3 regions of the Streptomyces sp. NPDC104581 genome follow, and region 1 is predicted to be linked to each of the others. Evidence: riboswitches for the same ligand, from Rfam matches in the RefSeq annotation. Region 1 holds a riboswitch; each other region holds the start of a gene.

Region 1 (2,256 bases):
CCTGGAATCATGCTCGCGACGGACCACGATCCGCTGCCCTTCTCGGGCGAGACCCTGCTCACCGGAAACGCGCTGCACCGCACCGGCGGCGCTTTCTGGAACGAGGACCAGGAGTTCGGCGCGATCACGATTTTCCCGGCGAGCCGCGACATCACCGGGGTGAAGATCAGGGACACCGAGATCTCCGACTCGACGTATGACGGCATTCAGTTCAAGAACGGCGGCGGCAACGTCCCCGACGTCGAGATCAGCGGTGTGTCGATCGACAGGTCGAACAACGGTTCCGGCATCCTCGCGATGGGCGGCGCCCGCGGCAACGCGACGCTCACGGACGTGACCATCACCAACTCGGCCGAGGGAGACGTGCTGGTCGAGCCGGGATCGAGCTTCGTGATCACGGGCGGTCCCGGCGCCGGGCGAACGGCCGGCTGACACCCCGTCGACGGCGGGGCGGGAGCCCCGCGGCGCGCCTTCCGTACGGCTCTGTGAGGGGAGCCGTACGGAAGGCGCTTTTCTGACACAAAGTGCATATCGCCAAAGGTGGAAGATTGTATTTTGTCCGCTTTGCGGAGCGGGTGTTATGTGCGCTCAGGAACCAACTTGTCCCTTTCTGGGCCGTGTTGTCGCCGGGCGGTTGCATCAATAGTCCGTGATGTGTGTCACAGATTTGGCGGGTGTGTTTCTCCCGTGTCCGTTCCCACCTCCCGTGCGGGAAAGGAAAGTTGAGGGTCCGTACCGCCGGGCGGGAATTCGAATTGTTCGCCATTGGATCAGTGAATGGCGGGGTGCGGTGAATTCAGGACTTGTTTCGCCCGGACGTTCTCGCTTACGTTCTCGTCATTCCGGGCGGAACGCCGAATCCTGCCGCTGCCCGGAAACCGCACCCACCCATTCACGTACGGCAGGAGCGGGGGACCCAGGTAAGTCGCCGGTCCGGCAATGCCGGACCGGCTCGGGGTGAAGCCGCGCCGAAAGCGCGGCCGGGCATCTCCCGCCCGAACCCGACAGCTCACCTCGCAGGCGACGGAGAGGATTTCGTCATGCCCGCACCGGGTAAGCACCGCCGTTCCCGCACCAGTCCGCTCGCCCGCCGCCTCATCGCCCTCGGCACCGGCAGCGCCGCACTCGCCCTGCCCCTGGTGGCCGCCACCACGGCGGGCGCCGCCCCCGCCCCGCAGCAGCCCGTCAAGGCCCCGACGGCCGCCACGGCCGCCGCGAAGGTGACCCACACCGTCGCGAAGGGCGAATCGCTGGCCAAGATCGCGGACGCCCGTTCCGTGAGCGGTGGCTGGAAGGCTCTGTACAAGACCAACCGCGCCGCCGTCGGCGAGGACCCGTCGCTGATACACCCCGGCCTGAAGCTGAAGCTCTCGGGCAAGCCGAAGGCGGCGGCCCCGACCGCGTCGACCGAGAACGCGCCGGGCGAGACCGGCGAAGCCGTCGAGACGGCCGCGAAGTCGTACACCAACGACCTCGACGGCTGGATCCGCGAGGCGCTGGACGTCATGGCGCAGAACGGCATCCCCGGTTCGTACGACGGGATCCACCGCAACATCATGCGCGAGTCCGGTGGCAACCCCCAGGCCATCAACAACTGGGACTCCAACGCGGCGGCCGGCACGCCGTCGAAGGGCCTGCTCCAGGTCATCGCCCCGACCTTCGAGGCGTACCACGTGCCCGGCACCGCGACCGACCCGTACGACCCGGTCGCGAACATCACGGCGGCGTGCAACTACGCGGCCGACCGCTACGGCTCGATCGACAACGTGAACGGCCCCTACTGATCGGGACGGTCATGGCGTGACCCCGAGGCCGGACGGACTGCGCGGAGCAGCCCGCCCGGCCTCGGGCTGTCCGCCGTCCGGGCCGGGCCGGGGCGGGCCGATGCGACGCCGTCCGGCGGCTCAGGAGGGACCGGCCGCCCCGCCGTCCCGGGCGTCCGCGGGCCCCGCCGCCAAGTCCGCCGCCAGGTCCCGCACCCGCGCCCGCCACGCCGCCTCCGCCGCCTCCGCGTCGAAGTCGTGCGGGCCCGTCTGGGTGAGGACCAGCCGGGGCCCGTGCCCCGTCCCGGCGCGCAGCTCCCAGCGGACCTCGCCCTCCGGCTGCCAGGCGTACGCGAGGACCTCCGGCGCCCGTACGTCCGTGACCGGCCCCGCCGGGATCTCGCCGGCCGTGAAGCCGGGCGGCGCCGGTGAACCGGTCAACGGCTCCGCCCCACCGGTCAGTCGGGCCCAGACGACCTCCGCGGGCCGGACG
Region 2 (2,256 bases), on a different contig from region 1:
GGGATGTGACGCGTTGGTGCGGGGCCTCATTGGTCCTGCGGCATGAGCCTAACCGGCTCCCGGGCGAGGGTCGGCCGATGCCCGCCCGCTGGGACGAAAAGAGTCCGGAATGCACGATGTGCGGCGAATGTCGCACCGGAGTCACGCCGATTCACCCGGCGGACGGACCCCGGCCCCGGACCCGGCGCGTCCGGGGGGAGTGAGGCGCGCCGGGCCGGGGCCGGGGTTCCGGGGAAGGGTCAGCTCAGGTGGAGCTGCTGACCCGGGAAGATGACATCGGCCTTCTCGACGATGTCCTTGTTCAGCTTGAACAGCTTCTTCCAGCCGCCTTCGACCTTCTCGGCCTCGGCGATCTTGGAGAGGGTGTCACCGGCCTTGACCTTGTACTCGCCGTCGCCCTTCTTGACCGGGCCGCGCGTCTCGCCACGCGAGGCGGGCTGCTCCTGCTCGGTGCGCGGCTCGGCCTTCCGCGGGGCCGGCTGCGCCTCGGGGGCGGACTGCTCCGGGGCCGCTTCGGCGGAGCCGGCGTCGTTCGAGGCGTTGGACAGGCCGACGCCGCAGCTCGGCCAGGCACCCTTGCCCTGGCCCGCCAGGACCTTCTCGGCGATCTGTATCTGCTGGGCCTTCGACGCCTGGTCGGCGCTGGAGGCGAAGGCGCTGCCGCCGTACGCGGCCCAGGTGGAGGCGGAGAACTGGAGGCCGCCGTAGTAGCCGTTGCCGGTGTTGATCGACCAGTTGCCGCCGGACTCGCACTGGGCGACGGCGTCCCACTCGGCGGTGGTGGCGGCGGAGGCGGAGGTGGCGCCGAGCAGCGGGGCCGCGACAGCGGCACCGGTGATGCCGGCGAGGGTGGCGTAGCGGACGGTCCTGGAGGGACGGCGGTGCTTGCCCTTGCCTGAGTTGCTGGAAAACAGCATGCGTGATCTCCTCACCGACGCCTGCGAGGTGAGCTGTCGGGTTCGGGCCAAGTGAGTTGCCCGGCCGCGCCGCCGGAGAACGTCTTCACGTCCTCCCGCGCACGGCTGCACCCCGAGCCGGCCGTGATGACCGGCACTTACCTTGGGTCCCCCGCTCCTGCCTTCGGCGCTTGACGCGACGAGTACTCCCCCCGACCGACGGCAGGATTCGGCGTGACGGTCGACGGTGCCCGCGGTGCGAGCGGTTAAGACGTTAAACACAGGCATCCCGGATGTTCAAAGACGGAACATCCGGGATGATTCGCCCGTCCCGCCCCGAGGAAACCTCTGTTTACGCAGGTCGGAAAGGACGTGGGGTGAGTTGCCGGGCAGACCGTGTCAGTTGGGGCGAAGAGACGCTTGTCTCACTTGCGCAGATACGGACATAGTCCGCCTAACTACCCCTGACCCACGGCCAGATCGAGGCTCTGGCCCGGCAGGATCAGATCGGCGTCGGAGCCCACGACCTCACGGTTCGCCTCGTACAGGGCGGGCCAGCCACCCTCCACCTTCTGCTCGTCCGCGATGGCCCACAGGTTGTCGCCGGAGCGGACGGTGTACGAGCCCTCGGCGGCGGCGTCGTCGCGTGCCGAACCGTCACCCCGTGAGGCATGACGACCGCTATCACGCGCCTCGCCGGACGTGCCGGGATCGCCCGCCTCCGCCGAGGCGTCAGAACCGCCCGAACCGTCCGCCGACTCCGGCGAACCGGTCGTCGCGTCGCTCTCGGGGGCCGGCTCGCCGCGGTGCTTGCCCTTGCCCGTGCCGGCCTCGGTGCTCGGCCGCGCGCTCGACTCCCCCGTGCCGGGCTTCTCGCCGCCGGCGGCGGAGTCACGGCCGAACTGACCGGAGGGGGGCACCGACTCGGGAGCGGCGGGCAGGACGGCCGTCTCGGTCGGCTCGGGCTCGGGCTCGGCGGGCGTCTCCGGCTCCTCGGTGGCACCGCCGGAGGGCTCACCGTCCGGAGCGCTGTCGGCGTCCGCCGTGAGACCGGTGATCAGCGCGCACGTCGGCCACGCGGTCGGCCCCTGCGCGTCGAGGATCTTCTCCGCGACGGCGATCTGCTGGCTGCGGCTGGCCTGGTCGGGGCTGGGCGCGTACGCCGTACCGCCGAAGTCCGCCCAGGCGTCCTGGGAGATCTGGAGTCCGCCGTAGTACCCGTTGCCGAGGTCGGCGCTCCACATGCCGCCGCTCTCGCACTCGGCGACCCGGTCCCAGGTGGTGGCGTCGGCCGCACTGGCGCCGGTCGCACCGAGCAGCGGGATGGCGATCGCCGAGCCTGTCACCCCTGCCGCGACGA
Region 3 (2,256 bases), on a different contig from region 1:
CCTTTTCCGGTGCGGTCGAACCGGTCAGATGGAAACGCCGTGCTCGCGCAGGTACGCCAGCGGGTCGACGTCCGAGCCGTAACTCGGGCCGGTGCGGATCTCGAAGTGCAGGTGCGGTCCCGTGGAGTTGCCGGTGGAACCGGAGAGGCCGATCTGGTCGCCGCCCGCGACGGTCTGGCCCGCGGTGACGGCGAGCGAGGAAAGGTGGGCGTACTGCGAGTACTGGCCGTCGTCGTGCTTGATGACGACCTCGTTGCCGTAGGACCCGGCCCAGCCGGCCGAGACGACGGTGCCGGGGCCGACCGCCTTGACGGTGGTGCCCGTGGCGGCCGCGAAGTCGACACCGGTGTGGTAGCCGCTGGCCCAGCTGCCGCCGGCCGCGCGGTAGGCGGTGGTGGCGCTCGCGCCGTCGACGGGCGCGGTGTACCCGGAGCTGCCGCTCTGGGCGGCGGGCTCGTTCGCCGAGGTGGTGTCGGCCTCCGGCGCGGGCTCGGCCGGCGCGGGTTCGGCCGGGGCCGGCTTCTCCGGGGTGGTCCGGGCCTTGCCCTCGGAGGACGCCTTGCTCTTCGCGCCGATGGTGAGCTTCAGGCCCGGGTGGATCAGCGACGGGTCGTCGCCGACGGCCGCGCGGTTGTCCTTGTACAGCTTGTGCCAGCCGCCGCTGACCTTCTGCGTCGCGGCGATCTTGGCGAGGTAGTCGCCGGCCTTGACCGAGTACGTCTTGACGGTCTTGGCGGTGGCGGCCTGCTTGGGCGTCTGCGTGGCGGGGGCGGCGTGCGCGGCGCGCTCCGGCGCGACGGACGGGGCGGCGGCCTGTTCGGCGGCGTGCGCGCCGGTGGCACCGATGAGCGGAATTGCGATGGCGGCGCCACCCGTTCCGGCGGCGACGAATCCGCGGGTGATCGGGTTGGTCCTCGGACGACGGTGCTTACCCTTTCCGGGCATGGCGGATTCCTCTCCGGCGCCTGCGAGGTGAGCTGTCGGGTTCGGGCTGGAGATGCCCGGCCGCGCCGTGACGCGACTTCACCCCGAGCCGTTCCGGAAGTCCGGACCGGCGTACTACCTGGGTCCCCCGCTCCTGCCACACGTGGATGGGTGCTGGGTGGATGCGGATTCCGAACGGCGGCAGGATTCGGCGATCCGCTCGGATTGCGGTGACGGTAAGCCGCGTGCACCGACGCGGACAAGCCGTCGTATTCCTCCGGCAATACGTCGTCGAATACCGGTCTCCGTGAGTGGTCACCCTGCGTGGATTACGGATCTTCGAATTCCGTGCGCCGCCCCAATTCCCCTTCCCGGCGCCGCCACACACCGTCACGGATATGATCTGGCTCACCAGCCGTGGACGATCTGCCCCCATCTCACCCGCGAACAGGGCACGTTGGGTTGAATCCTCCAATACGGACAGAAGCCGCAATCGCGCAGTGATCTCGCCGGAAACCGATGTCGTAAAGTCGGAGCGCGACAGCGTCGGCGACGAGCGCCGGCCGCAGACGCGGAGGAGCTCACGTGACGCACGAGGTGCCGCAGCCGGTCCCGACGACCGAGCCCGAACTGGCCGGTGTACGCAACTTCCGCGACGTGGGCGGCCTGCCGACCTCCGACGGACGGCGCGTGCGGTACGGCCGGCTCTTCCGCAGCGGTCATCTCGCGCACGCCACGGCCGAGGACACCGCGTTCCTCACGTCACTGGAACTGCACACGGTCTTCGACTTCCGCAACGCGGCCGACCAGAAGCTGGACGGTCTGGACGTCGAGCTGATCGGCGTACGCAATGTGAACATCCCGCTCACCGACCCGGCCGACGGGACCGAGTTCTGGAAGATGGTCCGCGACGGGGATCTCGACCAGCTCCGGTCGATCCTCGCCGACGGCAAGGGCGTGGCCCGGATGTCCGCTTCGTACCGTTCGATCATTCTGGACCGCACCGCCGAGCACCGGCGCGTGCTGCACGCCCTGGCCGAGGAGAGCCTGCCCGCCCTGATGCACTGCGCCGCGGGCAAGGACCGGGCCGGTCTCTCCATCGCCGTGTCGCTGCTCGCCGTGGGGGTGGAGCGGGACGCGATCGAGGCGGACTACCTGAAGTCGAACGAGCCGCACCGCAGGTACCGGGTACGCCGCAGCGGCACGGCGCCGGACGGGACCTCGCCCGAGGTGATGGAGCTGCTGGCGCCGCTGTTCGACGCGCGGGCCGAGTACCTCGAAACGGCCTTCACGACGATGGAGGAGACGTGGGGCAGCATCGACCGCTACCTC

Evidence for each region. Region 1 has a riboswitch for cyclic di-AMP ahead of ACZ61E_RS01890 (transglycosylase SLT domain-containing protein). Riboswitches for the same ligand answer to the same signal wherever they lie in the genome.
Region 2: it holds a riboswitch for cyclic di-AMP, as region 1 does, so the genes downstream of both, ACZ61E_RS09550 (transglycosylase family protein) here and ACZ61E_RS01890 (transglycosylase SLT domain-containing protein) in region 1, are expected to answer to the same signal.
Region 3: it holds a riboswitch for cyclic di-AMP, as region 1 does, so the genes downstream of both, ACZ61E_RS12275 (peptidoglycan DD-metalloendopeptidase family protein) here and ACZ61E_RS01890 (transglycosylase SLT domain-containing protein) in region 1, are expected to answer to the same signal.

Annotation. Positions count from the first base shown of each region.
Region 1 covers NZ_JBVJNN010000002.1:65,481-67,736, forward strand. The annotation lists gene ACZ61E_RS01885 (right-handed parallel beta-helix repeat-containing protein) at 1-432, shown strand, start outside; cyclic di-AMP (ydaO/yuaA leader) riboswitch at 876-1,036, shown strand; gene ACZ61E_RS01890 (transglycosylase SLT domain-containing protein) at 1,041-1,784, shown strand; gene ACZ61E_RS01895 (SRPBCC family protein) at 1,905-2,256, opposite strand, start outside.
Region 2 covers NZ_JBVJNN010000008.1:58,782-61,037, forward strand. The annotation lists gene ACZ61E_RS09550 (transglycosylase family protein) at 240-917, opposite strand; cyclic di-AMP (ydaO/yuaA leader) riboswitch at 921-1,096, opposite strand; gene ACZ61E_RS09555 (transglycosylase family protein) at 1,355-2,256, opposite strand, start outside.
Region 3 covers NZ_JBVJNN010000011.1:149,601-151,856, forward strand. The annotation lists gene ACZ61E_RS12275 (peptidoglycan DD-metalloendopeptidase family protein) at 25-945, opposite strand; cyclic di-AMP (ydaO/yuaA leader) riboswitch at 950-1,108, opposite strand; gene ACZ61E_RS12280 (tyrosine-protein phosphatase) at 1,522-2,256, shown strand, end outside.